3 regions of the Exiguobacterium sp. s39 genome follow, and region 3 is predicted to be linked to each of the others. Evidence: a T-box and tRNA genes for the amino acid it is inferred to sense, from the RefSeq annotation. Region 3 holds a T-box; the other regions hold tRNA genes.
What was found. The T-box of region 3 lies ahead of KNQ11_RS08205 (valine--tRNA ligase). A T-box ahead of a tRNA ligase gene usually reads a tRNA of that ligase, here a tRNA-Val.
Positions count from the first base shown of each region.

Region 1 (4,863 bases), on a different contig from region 3:
TCAGCGTCCATCGCTTGTCGATACGTTTTCGAGAACGTTTGAAATGTCTGCTGGCGTTCCTTGATGATTGTCACTAAGGCAGTTCCTTCTGTTTTTGCTTTACCATCAAGTTGGTTGACAGCATCCTTCAATTCTTCAAGATCGAGTGCAGCGTACGTTTCCTTACGTAACGTTTCTTCTTGTTTCAATAAAACAAGCCGTTCGTCATTTAAGGCTTCTAATTCCTCTCGTTCATTTTGAGAGCGTTTGATTTCTTCAGCACCTGCATCAAGAACGGCTTGGTACGTATTAACTGAAATTTCATCCTTACGAGCACGTTGATCAGCTAGCGTGAATGCCTTCTCTTCACCTTTCACTTGTTGCTCTAGCTGTTCATGAAGAGAGGCTGGTGAATCGTTGGAACAGGCAGCGAGTCCAAAGCTCGACAGGAACAGTACTGCTACGAATGTTTTTTTCATCTGGATAGTAACTCCTTATAAATTCGAGTGTTGCGCGAAGTTGTACGGAATATGGAAATCTTCATCATAAATCGCGAATTGATAGCCTTTTTTCTGAAGTCCGGTAACAATGGCTGGAAGTGCCTTGATGGCTTGTGGTTGTTCATGTAAGAGTATGATTTCAAACGGACGCTCTGCTCGCCGAATGACCGTATTCGCTACTTCTTTTGCACTATCTTTGTAATACCAGTCCATTGAATCGATTGACCAGTCCCACACACGGAAGTCTGCTGAATGAATGGCAGATGCCATTTTTTTCGTGATGCCGGGATCAGAGCCATAAGGTGGTCGTGTCAAATGTGGTGTTAGCTTCGTCAACTCATGGATTTTCTTCTGAACACTTTGCATCTCTGAGACATACTTTCCTTTTTCGTACAATGTATCGTAATCGTGTGTTTCCCCGTGTAATCCGATATAGTGTCCAGCTTTAGCAGCAGCTTTGACTTCTTGCGGAAAAGCATCTACTTGTGATCCGAGATAAAAGAAAGTGGCACGAGTCTGAAGTTGATCCAATGTTCGAAGTAAGTCCGGTGTTAATGCGGATGGACCATCCTCGAATGTTAAATAAGCGACTTTTTTCGTCACACCATTCCATTTTTCCACGCGTGCTTTTTCCATATTGACGACAGGTACTTCAGTAATGGATTTACCTGTCGTAATGGATTGCTGTTCAGGAGTAAAAACGTATCGATAAGCGACATATCCCCCAACTCCGAGAAAAACAAGTGTGAGAAGTAAGAAAAATCGAGGGAAAAACTTTCTTTTTTTTGTACGCGGTCGTGGACCGAGTTCGCTAGCGTGGCTTGAGGTAAATGGATCCATCGTTGTCTGTCGCTCCTTTTGTCAAAAAATATCATATACAGATAATGTAACATTCTGACTGTTTCTTTTGTAACAAACAGATGACAAAAAGATGACGGAAAATCGATTTTTCTAAAAAATATCGATTTATTTAGAAAGAGTTTAAAAGAAATAAAAAAACAACCACTAAGTAAGTGATTGTTTCATGTGTTATTAGTGTTCTGTTACAGCACACTCATCGCATTCCGTTTGATAGGATTCACATTGTTCATCCATCTCTTTTCCGCAATGGGCACACGTCTTGACGGGAAGCTCACGATAGAATGCAGCAGATGCTTCTTGGTAAAGGGGTTGTTCCATGTGTTTTTCCTCCTTCAAAGTAAACGCAATGATCTTTTTTCTTGATTTTATTGTATTAGTACAGAAATTGAATGTCAACTATTGTTTTATAACAGTTAATTCATTTGAAGTACTGATAGAGGACAATGAAAAAGAGACATGCTACGATATCTAAGTAATCTGATAATGATAAGGGGGATTTACACATGACACAGGCAACACTTGATACAATACGTGTCTTAACAGAAAGACGTTCCGTTCGTCATTACGACGAAACGTTCAAGCTTTCAAAACAGGAAGTAGAAGAACTATTAGAATGGACGACAGCCGCGCCGAGTGCTTGGAATTTGCAACACTGGCATTTCACGGTCTTTCATTCGGAAGAAGCGAAGCAGCAGCTTGCACCGATCGCATACAATCAGCCGGCTATCACTTCGGCTTCAGCAGTCATTGCGATCTTAGGTGATGTTCAAGCTAATCGAAACTACAATCCGGTGTACGGGCCAGCAGTGGAAGCAGGTGGCATGACAGAGGATCTGTTTGATTCGATCAAGGCACAGGTAGAAGGCGCTTATCAAAGTGAGGCGTATGGACGCGACGCGGCTATGTCGAATGCGAGCCTTGCTGCGATGCAATTGATGCTTGCGGCAGAAGCGCGTGGATTATCAACACTCGCAATGGGTGGATTTGATCATCAACGTTTTGCGGAAACGTTCATCACCGAGTCACGGTATGTACCGGTCATGCTAATTGCTGTCGGAAAAGCGGTTGAAGATGCGAAAAAACGTCCGGCACTACGTTTACCGATTGATCGAGTATCAACCTTCCTGTAAGTCATTCAAAATGGGGGAAGCGGGGTTGATTCCCCCATTTTAAATTTTTTTATTTTTTTTTCGGAAAAAGACTTGTCAGCCTTTTAGTTTCTTGATATATTAATACATGTCCTAGCAAGTACATAACGTACTGCAAACATGATTCTGTAGCTCAGCTGGGAGAGCGCTACCTTGACAGGGTAGAGGTCGCTGGTTCGAGCCCAGTCAGAATCATACCGAAAGCCCGCTTTTCCTTTATAGGAAAAGCGGGCTTTTTTTATTATTTCTTTATCTCATCCTCTGTGACCCATTTATGGTTTTTCACCATCTCTCCACCGTCCGTCGGTTCATAGTTCACCATGTAGACCGTCGTTTCCTTTACTTCATCAATCGTCGCTTTTGCTCCATCCATACCTTTCATATGATCCGCTTTGACAGTCGTTTCATCACCAACTTGCAGTGGTTTAGTTGGAACGGGATCGAGTTCTTCCTGAATGACCCATTTATGATTCTTCACCATCTTTCCACCAGTAGTCGGTTTGTAACTGATCGCATAGACGACGGTATCGTAAGCTCCCGCAATCGTTGCTTTAGCTCCGTCCATACCGTCCATATGATCCGTCGTCAACGTGACGTTGCTTCCTTTCGGATAAGTCGGATCACTGGCTTCCTTTAAACCGGATGGTAGCTTTCCGTCGCTCGAATGCATCATATCTCCATGAGACATATCGTGTGAGTCACTATTACTTCCATCGTTATTGGCGGATCCACATGCACCGAGCCAAAGCGTAGAACTAAGAGCAAGTGCGGTTAATGTCAATGATTTTTTCATATAAAACCCTCCTGAAGTCACTAGTCTTCTTTACTATACCCAGCGTATATGCAAATCGTGTGCAGATGAGGTGACAGTTTCGTTTGCCTGCGTCGATCGCGTTTTTTTTAGCTATACTAAAAGTGGAGAGAAAAAGGAGGAATCGTCATGCGTCGTATTTCATACTCAGTCGGAGGAATCGTGCTTGCGGCATTTTTAATTTGTGGCAGTGTGTTGTTTGGGACATTGTATTATCAGTTGTCTCAAACACGAACGCAGGAAGTAGTAGACGGTTTACTGAACCGAGGAAATACACACCGTGATGTCCTTGTCGATTCCTATGACCAAACGACGATGCGCCATGTCAGCATGATGGAAGCAGATTCATCGTTTACTGTGGTGATCACTGATGCAGATGGAAAACAACTCGAAGCGTCACGACCTTTGTCGAATGAGATGAAGAGCATGTTAGAGCATACGGATTTTGATTACCGTCAACAAGGAAAAATCGTGACGATGCGTGACTTTTTAATGACGGACAGTCCCATCAACATTGACGGGGAACATCGTGGTCATGTCTTCATGTTCGCTTCTAAAGCAATCGTAGATCACGTACTTGATCCGTTGAAACAGCAGTTTCTCCAAGTGGGTCTGCTAGCGCTTTTATTAGCAGGTGCGGCAAGCATTTGGACGACCCGACTCATTTCTCGTCCGTTGATTCAGATGGAAAAAGCGACAGCGCGTCTATTGGATGGGGAAGGTGGAGAGTTGCCGATTGATCGAAAAGATGAACTGGGACAATTGGCGTGTTCGATTCAGCAATTAAAACAAGATCTCGATTTTTTGAATCGGGAACGATCCGAATTTTTAGCAACCGTATCTCATGAACTACGAACACCCTTGACATATATAAAGGGATACGCGGATATTCTCGAACGCCAAACGTTGACGCCGGATGAACAACAACGCTACATTACGATCATTCGAGAAGAAAGTCAGCAAATGAATGAATGGATTGAGCAATTGTTTTGGCTAGCACGAATTGACGCCAATGCTTTTATGATGGAGCGAAAACCTGTCGATGTCGAAGACTTGATTCATCAAGTGATACGATTGATGCGTCCAGACATCGAACAAGAAAATGTTTCGTTCGAGATAGAAGGTGAGCGATTAGAAGTGATGGGTGACGCTCAGCAGCTCCGTCAGATGATCGTGAATATCATTGAAAATGCACGGCGACATACGACGTCGGGAAAAATTATCGTTCGTTATGGTGTCAACGCAGTAGGGGCTTTCATTCAAATCGAAGATACAGGAGAAGGGATCGCTGTAGAATCTTTACCTCATGTAACGAAACGGCTCTACCGAACGGAAGCATCTCGTTCTCGAAAACATGGAGGAACTGGAATCGGACTCTCCATCGTTGAAGCAATTGCTCAGACACATGGTGCAGAATTGAACATCAAGAGTCAACTTGGACATGGAACACAAGTGACACTGCAGTGGAAGGAGAAATAAAATGCCGCATGTATTGATCGTAGATGATGAACCAAGAATGCTTGAACTGCTCAAACTGTATATTCAGCCGTATGGGTACACGTGT
Region 1 covers NZ_JACSNA010000004.1:71,930-76,792, forward strand. Annotated here, with positions in the region: gene KNQ11_RS14815 (YkyA family protein) at 1-458, opposite strand, end outside; gene KNQ11_RS14820 (polysaccharide deacetylase family protein) at 474-1,100, opposite strand; gene yhfH (protein YhfH) at 1,512-1,658, opposite strand; gene KNQ11_RS14830 (nitroreductase family protein) at 1,844-2,470, shown strand; tRNA gene KNQ11_RS14835 (tRNA-Val) at 2,611-2,683, shown strand; gene KNQ11_RS14840 (YdhK family protein) at 2,730-3,281, opposite strand; gene KNQ11_RS14845 (HAMP domain-containing sensor histidine kinase) at 3,429-4,778, shown strand; gene KNQ11_RS14850 (response regulator transcription factor) at 4,780-4,863, shown strand, end outside.
Region 1: it has a tRNA-Val gene. The T-box ahead of KNQ11_RS08205 (valine--tRNA ligase) is inferred to sense a tRNA for this amino acid. The anticodon was not compared.

Region 2 (4,863 bases), on a different contig from region 3:
TTTGACATCGACGTTTTCATCTTGAGCGATGTCTTCCATCTGTGTTTCAAGTGACTTGATCGTTTTCTCGACGTTTACACCGTCTTTTAGATTCAAGAAGTAACTTGCTTTATTATCGAGACGTAAGCCTGTCGTGAAGTCACGCGCTCCGACAGAAGTCGTCACGTCAGCAATGGCTTTTTCTTTATCAAACATTTTTTCCATCTCAAACGAGACGTCACTTGTTTTTTCAAGTGATGTGGCAGCCGGAAGTTCAAGCGATGCCGTCAAGGTCTTCGATGCTTCGTTCGGAATGAACGTAAAGCCGAGACGCGGTACGATCGCAAGGGAACCACCGAGAAGGATGAACGATACGACCAAGATGATCGCCTTGTGCGAGAGTGATTTTTCAATCAGCTTGCCATACCAACGTTGGAGAGCGCCTTCTTTTTCTTCCGCTGGTACCTTCTTGAATGCAAACTTCGCGAGAATCGGTACGATCGTGATCGCAACGAGTAGTGAAGCAAGTAATGAGAAAATAATCGTCAAAGCGAACGGTAAGAAGAACTTACCAGTAATACCACCGACAAATCCAATCGGTAGGAAGACGACGACGGTCGTCAGCGTAGATGACGTGATTGCTTTTAGAATCTCTTTTGTCGATTGTTCGATGATCTCATCCGTCATACCGGATTCGGATTTTCGGACGCGCCGGAAGATGTTCTCGATGACAACGATACTATCATCGACAACACGACCGACTGCAACAGCCATCCCACCAAGTGTCATGATGTTCAGGGAGATATCTTGCCAGTTCAAGAAGATAGCGGCGATGAGTAATGATAATGGAATCGAGACGATGGCGATGATCGTCGCGCGGATATTCCGCAAGAATAACAGAACAGCGAGTGATGCGAAGAGGGCACCAAGTAATCCTTCTTTGACGAGTGTCGCAACGGACTCCTCGATATCCTTCGCTGAATCAATCCCAATCGTATAGTCGACTTGGTCGTCATATTTATTGAGAATCTTCGTGACTTCATCTGCGATTTCGACTGTATTGGCATCTTGTTTTTTCGTGATTGCCATCGATAAGGAATCTTTTAAATCGTAACGCGTTTTTTCACTTTGTTGTGAGACGGCTTCGATTTTTGCGATATCCTCTAGGCGAATCGGTTCTGCAGGTTCAGACGCCTGATCTGCAGCTGCTCCACCTGTTGTACTTGGTGGACCTTGCGTTGCACCTTGTGGTGGACCGCCAGCAGATGAACCACCTGTTTGACCGTTACTTGATGAACTAGTCGCACCTGCAGCAGGTGTCAATTGTAGATTTTTGAGTTTATCTAGATTTTCTAGTTTTTCCTCAACGCGAATCGGAATTTTCGAATCGTTTTCTGATAGCTGACCAGATGGGAACGAGACATACTTTCCATTGATTTGTTCCTTGATGCTCGAGAGCGAGAGACCCGCTTCCGTCGCTTTCTCCTTATCGACGGTGATTTGAACGAGATCATCCTTATAGCCACCAACCGAAACGCTGTTGATTCCTGGAATCTTATTAAGTTCAGGTTCGATATCTTCCTTTAGGATTTTTTCGATGTCTTTACCATCCTTACTAAAGAAAGAGATGTTATAGATCGGGAATGAACCAAATGACAAACGATTCAATTTCGTCGTTGCTTCCTCCGGTAGATTCGCATCTTGGATGGCAGCATCGATTTGTTGTTCGACCTTATCCATATCAGTATTGAACGGGAATTCGATGTTTAAGATACCGATACTTTCATAAGAAGAACTTGTTAGCTTGGTAGCCCCTTCAATTCCTTTTAGAGAAGTTTCAAGCTTTGAGACGACTTGTTTATCGACATCGTCAGGTGATGCACCAGGGTAAACCGCTTCGATTGAAATCTGAGGAAACTCGATTTCCGGGAACTGGTCGACTTTTAATTGTGAGAAGGAATACACGCCTCCTAAAATCAATAGGATTGCAATGATGAAGACAGCAACCGAGTTCTTCAAACTAAATCGGGTTAAAAAGTTCATATGAACGCTCCTTTCTTTTATATGTGCTTATTTACATAGTAGAGGACACTCATAGAACCCGCAACTTTAAAACTGTTTTTATTTAAAAAGATCTTTTTGAAAAAAGATAAATTTTTTTATGAAAAAGGCTTTACACTTTTCGATATGCTGCTATAATAAAAACATACCCAGTAACAACACAGCATGATTCTGTAGCTCAGCTGGGAGAGCGCTACCTTGACAGGGTAGAGGTCGCTGGTTCGAGCCCAGTCAGAATCATACCGAAATCGTTCCTTTTCGAAGGAGCGATTTTTTTGCGTTAAAAAACTATTCCCGAAATCAATCAGGAATAGTTGGAAGGGAGGTAAATTGTTTTATTGAATTTCGAGATGAAGATCGCCGCGCTTCGTCCACCCTGCGACGGTCGTCAATCGATAGAAGACGAGCGTCAAGACGCCAGGTAGAACGACACCAGTCAAGAAGAAGACGAGGAACGCCTGAGGACCTTGGTTGACGAAGATATTGAGTGGAGCAATCATCGAATTTAATCCAAGTCCTGCGAGTTCGTACGGTACTTTCAAAGAGAGTAGAAGCGTCGCGACAGGAGCTGAAATCATCGCTGCGAGAAACGGTGCAACGACAAGACGTGGATTTTTAACGATATTCGGGAATTGTACTTTAGGTGTTACAAAGAATGAAGCAATCAAACCACCTGGATCCGTCTGACGATATGCCATCAACGTAAAGCCGACGAATTGAGCGGAACAGCCAATGAGCGCAGCGGCACTTGCTACAGGATCAAGTTGCAAAGCGATAGCCAGTGCAGCGGACGAAGCAGGAGACATCAATAAGACACTAAAGATGAGTGCAATGACAAGAGATGTAGCAATAGGAGAAGACTCGACTGAAGCCGTGATCATGGCACTGAATTTTGTAAGGAGTGGTGTCGTGACAGCAGCAGCACCGATTCCAGTCACGCCACCAGCAAGGACAGCACTCATCGGGATGGCCATCATGTCAAATTTCGTTTTTCCAGTCATGCGTTTTCCGACGTATACAGCGACAGCAGCTGCGAGTAACGCACTGATTGGCTGACCGGGTACAAGAACGAGTCCAGAAGCAGTCGATTGAAGAGCGGCACCACCGATCGTCGCTGCGATCATCGCGCTGAACAGGACAAGTGTGTTTCCTCCGAGCTGAAAGGCAATACCGGCACCAAGCGCAGGTGCGAGTAGTACTTTTGCGACACCACCAATCGTCAGTAGCATTTGGATATGTAGAAGATTTCCGAGCGTCTCAATCAGGAGTCCGACACCGAGTGTTACAAGAACGGCATTTGCCATTCCAGCTGATACTTTTACCATTCGATCCATCGCATATTCTTTCAACGTTGTCATCCTCTCTATCTATCTCTATTTTTTGCCATGAAAAAAGCCTATCCGTTTTTGGGATAGGCGCCACTCATTCTGTGCGGGCGCCTCATTCGATGCATCGAAAGAAGGGCCCAAAAATCATTTCCGTTTCATCATCGGAAAAGTTTTCAGTCCCTCATGCATAGAATAATCAGTCGTCCAACTTGGTTAAATGGCTGTTGCGTCGGAATCATTCGATCGTGCCCCTCTCTGTGAATTTTTCTAAGCCTAACACGCTCTTGAATAATAATCAATATTTTCTGACAATTTATTTTTTCCTGAAATCTGACAGGAATTCACGGTATCATCGGGAAATCCTAATTTAACAACAATGGAGGCGTTTACATGAAAGTGATGCTTTTTACAGATATTCATGGCAATGCATCAGCATTACGTGCGGTATTGTCCTATCTTGATCAACAACCAGATATCGATGCCGTCTATTGTCTCGGTGATCTTGTCGGCATTGGACCAGAGCATAATGAAGTCATTGATCTATTGAAGCAACGACCTGATATTCAAACGATTTCTGGGAATCATGATGAATGTGTCCTTGCTTTAATCCATGGGGAGAACTATCCCGATAGTTACCGCCATGCTAAAGAGCACCACCAATGGATTGCGGATACGTTGACGCAAGAAAATCAAAAGTATTTGGAACGATTACCGCGTGTCTTAAATATCATGCATCAGGAACAAACGATGCACCTGACGCACTATGCTTATGCCGACCAGACGAAGAAGATTGGTGAAGAGCCGTTAAAGCAAGCGGTGGATGGAACGAAAGAAAACTTATCCGTCCTGTTTGCTGGAAGTGAGGCGCGGATCATTGGATTCGGTCACCATCATCCAGCGCAACAAGTCGAGACAGAGCAAACGCTCTTTATTAATCCAGGTGCACTTGGATGTCAGGAAACAGCTATTGCTCCAGTAGCAATTATCGATTGGGAGAAGGATCAAGTCCGTTCAGAAATCCTGAAGATTCTATATGATGATCGACCATTTTTAGACGTCCTCAATACGACGGAGATGCCGGAACGTGAGTTGATGCGCCGTCTCTTCTTCGGTAGTAGGACATGAAAAAACCTTCATGAGTAGTTCATGAAGGAAGTCGATTAAGCAGATAGCTTCGTCGTAATTGAGATGAGGCACACGACAATCAGTAACACGATACCGATGTTTCGTTTCAATGGATGGCGTGACCAGTAAAAGAATAGCGCAAGGACAGGGGCCACAAAAAAGGCAACGATGAGACTGATCAATGTTGCAAGAAATAATACAAACATCCAAAGCTTGCTAGTTGTCCGATATACCTGCCACATGTCGTAGAGCGACATGAGTGTATAGGCGAGTAACACGAAGATGATTCCGGTCGATAAACTCAAAGCGATCATCACTCCATTCCCTATTTAGTATAAGGGAAAGAGTGAGAATGATTACACGACTTGAA
Region 2 covers NZ_JACSNA010000004.1:82,817-87,679, forward strand. Annotated here, with positions in the region: gene KNQ11_RS14880 (efflux RND transporter permease subunit) at 1-2,022, opposite strand, end outside; tRNA gene KNQ11_RS14885 (tRNA-Val) at 2,208-2,280, shown strand; gene KNQ11_RS14890 (PTS sugar transporter subunit IIC) at 2,376-3,398, opposite strand; gene KNQ11_RS14895 (metallophosphoesterase family protein) at 3,759-4,493, shown strand; gene KNQ11_RS14900 (hypothetical protein) at 4,529-4,807, opposite strand.
Region 2: it has a tRNA-Val gene. The T-box ahead of KNQ11_RS08205 (valine--tRNA ligase) is inferred to sense a tRNA for this amino acid. The anticodon was not compared.

Region 3 (4,863 bases):
CGAGCAGATGGCGCGACTGCGCGCCGTCGCGATCGAGTCAGTGCATTATCCTGTCATTGAAACGCGACCGGTTTCGTTTACATTGCCGAAGGGAATTGATTGGCTCATCGTGACGAGTCCGAATGGTGTCCACCGGATTGCTGATGCGTTGCCTGAATTAGCAGAAACGCGTATCGCGGTCGTCGGACGAAAGACGGCAGACGCACTTGCGAAGTACGGTCGAACAGCAGACTTCTGTCCGTCGACCTTTACAGGAGACGCACTCGTCGCAGAACTCGGACCACACTTGTCTGACGGCGATCATATCGTCTTTGCACGAGGGAACCGATCCCGGCAAGCACCGGTCGATCAGTTACGAAAACTGAATCGATATACGGTCGAAGATATCATCACGTATGAAACCGTCACCCGTCGGCTACCTGAAGCACTTGTCAGAACTGCCGCCTATATTGGACTGCAGAGTCCTTCCGCTGTCGAAGCGATTGCTCCATTATCCCCACAGACGACGTTCATCGTCATTGGGACGATTACGGAGCAAGCAGCAAAAGCAGCCGGACTTCAACCGATCCATGTCGCCCGTGAATTCACGGTAGACGGCATGATTGATCGTATCATTGAGGAGGAATCAGCATGAACACATTAGAATACGCACGTCACCGTCGTTTGCGTCATACCGCATCACTCCGGTCACTCGTCCGCGAGAATCAATTGCATAAATCAGATTTGATTTATCCGATCTTCGTCGCTGAAGGCGAAGATATCAAACGCGAAGTCAGCTCGATGCCTGGCGTCTTCAACTTATCACTCGATCACTTGACGGCTGAAATCGAAGAAGTCGTTGCACTTGGAATCGAATCCGTCATCTTATTCGGTGTTCCGCACGACCATTTAAAAGACGAGCAAGGATCAGGTGCGTTTCACGATCATGGGATCGTTCAAGAAGCGACACGTCTCGTTAAGAAGGTTGCACCGCAGCTAACGGTCATTGCCGACACATGCTTATGTGAATATACGTCAACGGGTCACTGCGGTATCGTCGCCGATGGTACGGTTGATAATGATGCATCATTACCGCTCCACGTCAAGACAGCGATCTCGCAAGCACGGGCGGGTGCTGACGTCATCGCTCCATCATCAATGATGGACGGATTCGTCGCAGCGATTCGCCAAGGGTTGGACGAGAATGGCTTCAGCCATATTCCTGTCATGAGCTACGGCGTTAAATATGCGTCTGCTTATTATGGTCCATTCCGTGATGCGGCAAACTCCGCACCAGGAGAAGGCGACCGGAAAGGCTACCAAATGGATCCAGCGAACCGTCGTGAAGCGTTCCGTGAAGCAACAGCGGACGTCGATCAAGGAGCTGACTTCATGATCGTCAAACCAGCGCTCGCTTTCATGGATATCATTCGTGATGTGCGTGAACGAATCGATTTACCGATCGTCGCCTATAACGTATCGGGTGAGTATGCCATGGTGAAAGCAGCAGCCTTGAACGGCTGGATCGACGAAGAACGAATCGTCCTTGAGACGATGCTTGGCTTTAAACGAGCAGGCGCTGATTTAATCATCACCTATTTCGCAAAAGACATTTGTCGTTACCTGGAGGGGTCGAAATGAGCTTAATTAACCAGAACTCAAAATCAAAAGCAGCATTCGAGCGGGCGCTCCCGCTCATGCCGGGTGGCGTCAACAGCCCGGTTCGTGCTTATAAATCGGTCGGGATGACACCGATTTTCGCAGATCATGCGAAAGGATCGAAGCTCTATGATATCGACGGAAAAGAGTATATCGATTACGTCTTGTCATGGGGACCGATGATCCTTGGTCACGCCGATCCAATCGTCACGTCAGCGATCCAAGAACAAGCGACACGTGGCTGGAGCTACGGGACACCAACGGAAATCGAATCAGCGATGGCGGAAGTCGTCATCAGCCGTGTTCCATCGGTCGAAGTCGTCCGGATGGTCAACTCAGGGACAGAAGCGACGATGGCTGCCCTTCGTCTCGCACGCGGCTATACAGGTCGGACGAAAATCCTCAAATTCGAAGGCTGTTACCATGGTCACGGCGACTCGCTCTTGATCAAAGCAGGGTCAGGTGTCGCGACACTCGGACTACCGGATTCACCAGGCGTTCCGGCGCAAATCGCGAGCATGACGCTGACGGTTCCATACAACGATTTGGACGCTGTCCGGATCGCGTTCGAAAAACACGGCGACGATATCGCTGGTGTCATCGTCGAACCGGCTGCTGGGAACATGGGCTTCGTGCCACCAGAACCAGGCTTCCTCGAAGGCTTACGGGAGATCACATCGGAAAACGGCGCTTTATTGATCTTTGACGAAGTCATGACCGGTTTCCGTGTCGGATTCCACTGTGCGCAAGGACATTTCGGTGTCACACCGGACATCACATGTCTCGGTAAAGTCATCGGCGGCGGCATGCCAGTCGGGGCTTACGGCGGACGTCGTGACATTATGGAACAGATCGCACCACAAGGTCCAATCTATCAAGCGGGTACATTATCCGGGAACCCACTCGCGATGGCAGCGGGTCTAGCGACATTGACACAATTGAAACCAGAACACTATGCAGAGTTCGACCGGAAAGCGAGCCGTTTGTCAGAAGGCTACCTGAATGCTGCGGCGAAATATAACATTCCGCTGACGACGAACCGCGCAGGCGCGATGTTTGGTGTCTTCTTTACGAATGAACGTGTCACGAACTTCGAAAAAGCGAAAACATCGAACCTTGAGATGTTCCGTTCGTATTATCAAAAGATGGCGGCGCGTGGTGTCTTCTTACCACCGTCACAATTCGAAGGTCTCTTCCTGTCGATCGCCCATACGGACGAAGACATCGAACGGACGATCGAAGCCGTCGAATTGACGTTCCAAGAACTCCAAGTTGAATTTGGTCGTTAAGCAGTTCTTGACGATTACTTGAACTCTCGGCTAAAATGAGTAAAGAAGAAAATGGCAACAGCGATGACGGGAAGAGTAGTCCTGTATTCGTACCGGTGTAGAGAACACATCCTTGGCTGAAAGATGTGACGGGCGAACAGGAGGAAGGTCACCCCACGAGCTGGTATCGTGAGTCTTACGAGCGATATCCGTCCTCCACACGTTACGTGGCTCGAGGGCATCCGATTTTGGATGAACTAAGGTGGTACCGCGGAAAAAAGCAACGGCTTTCTTTCGTCCTTAGCATAGGACGAGAGAAGCCGTTTTTATTATGGACAAAAAGGGAGCGATCAGGATGCAGGAATTATCAATGCCAACGAAGTATGATCCGCAGGCAACGGAAGAAAAATGGTACGACTTTTGGGTGAAAGGTGACTATTTCAAAGCCGATCAGGATCCAGAAAAAGAGCCGTACACGATTGTCATTCCACCACCGAACGTCACAGGTAAATTGCACCTTGGTCACGCGTGGGACACGACGTTACAAGATATGCTGACACGGATGAAGCGGATGCAAGGGTTTGACGTCCTTTATCTACCAGGAATGGACCATGCCGGTATCGCGACGCAAGCAAAAGTCGAACAAAAACTGCGGGCAGAAGGACAATCACGTCTTGAAATGGGTCGTGAGAAATTCCTTGAGCAATCATGGGCATGGAAAGAAGAGTACGCGTCAACGATCCGTGCACAATGGGCAAAACTTGGTCTTGGACTCGATTATTCGCGTGAACGCTTCACGCTCGACGAAGGATTGTCGGAAGCGGTTCAAGAAGTCTTCGTGAAACTTTACGAAAAAGGCTTGATCTACCGCGGCGAATACATCGTTAACTGGGACCCAGCGACGAAAACAGCGATCTCGGATATCGAAGTCATCTACAAGGATATCGAAGGTGCGTTCTATCACTTCAGCTATCCACTAACGGACGGTTCAGGTCACGTTGAACTAGCGACGACACGTCCTGAGACGATGCTCGGTGATACAGCGATCGCCGTGAACCCGAAGGATGAGCGTTATGCTCACCTCGTCGGAAAAACAATCACGTTACCAATCGTTGGTCGCGAGATTCCGATTGTTGCCGATGACTATGTCGACATGGAGTTCGGTACAGGTGTCGTTAAGATTACACCAGCGCACGACCCGAACGACTTCGAAGTCGGTAACCGTCACGAGTTACCACGTGTCCTCGTCATGAATGAAGATGGAACGATGAACGAGAACGCAGGGAAATACGAAGGTATGGATCGCTTCGAATGCCGGAAACAAATCGTTGAAGATTTAAAAGCAGAAGGTGTTCTAATCAAAATCGAACCACACTTGCACTCTGTCGGTCACTCGGAGCGTTCAGACGCGATCGTTGAGCCGTATCTTTCACTCCAATGGTTCGTCAAAATGGAACCACTCGCGCAAAAAGCACTCGAGGAGCAACAAGGACCAGACAAGGTCAACTTCGTTCCACAACGCTTTGAGAACACGTATGTGCGCTGGATGGAAAACATCCGTGACTGGTGTGTCAGCCGTCAACTCTGGTGGGGACACCGGATTCCGGCTTGGTACCATAAAGAAACAGGCGAAGTATACGTTGGCAAGGAAGCACCAGCCGATATCGAGAACTGGGAGCAAGACAACGATGTTCTTGATACGTGGTTCTCTTCAGCGCTTTGGCCGTTCTCGACGATGGGATGGCCGAACACGGACGCAGCGGATTATCAAAAATACTTCCCGACATCGACACTCGTTACGGGTTATGACATCATCGCTTTCTGGGTATCACGGATGATCTTCCAATCGTATGAATTTACAGGACAACGTCCATTCCAAGACGTCTTGATCCACGGATTGATTCGTGATTCGGAAGGACGCAAGATGTCGAAATCCCTCGGGAACGGAATCGACCCG
Region 3 covers NZ_JACSNA010000001.1:1,549,564-1,554,426, reverse strand. Annotated here, with positions in the region: gene KNQ11_RS08220 (uroporphyrinogen-III synthase) at 1-634, shown strand, start outside; gene hemB (porphobilinogen synthase) at 631-1,620, shown strand; gene hemL (glutamate-1-semialdehyde 2,1-aminomutase) at 1,617-2,927, shown strand; T-box leader at 2,982-3,211, shown strand; gene KNQ11_RS08205 (valine--tRNA ligase) at 3,262-4,863, shown strand, end outside.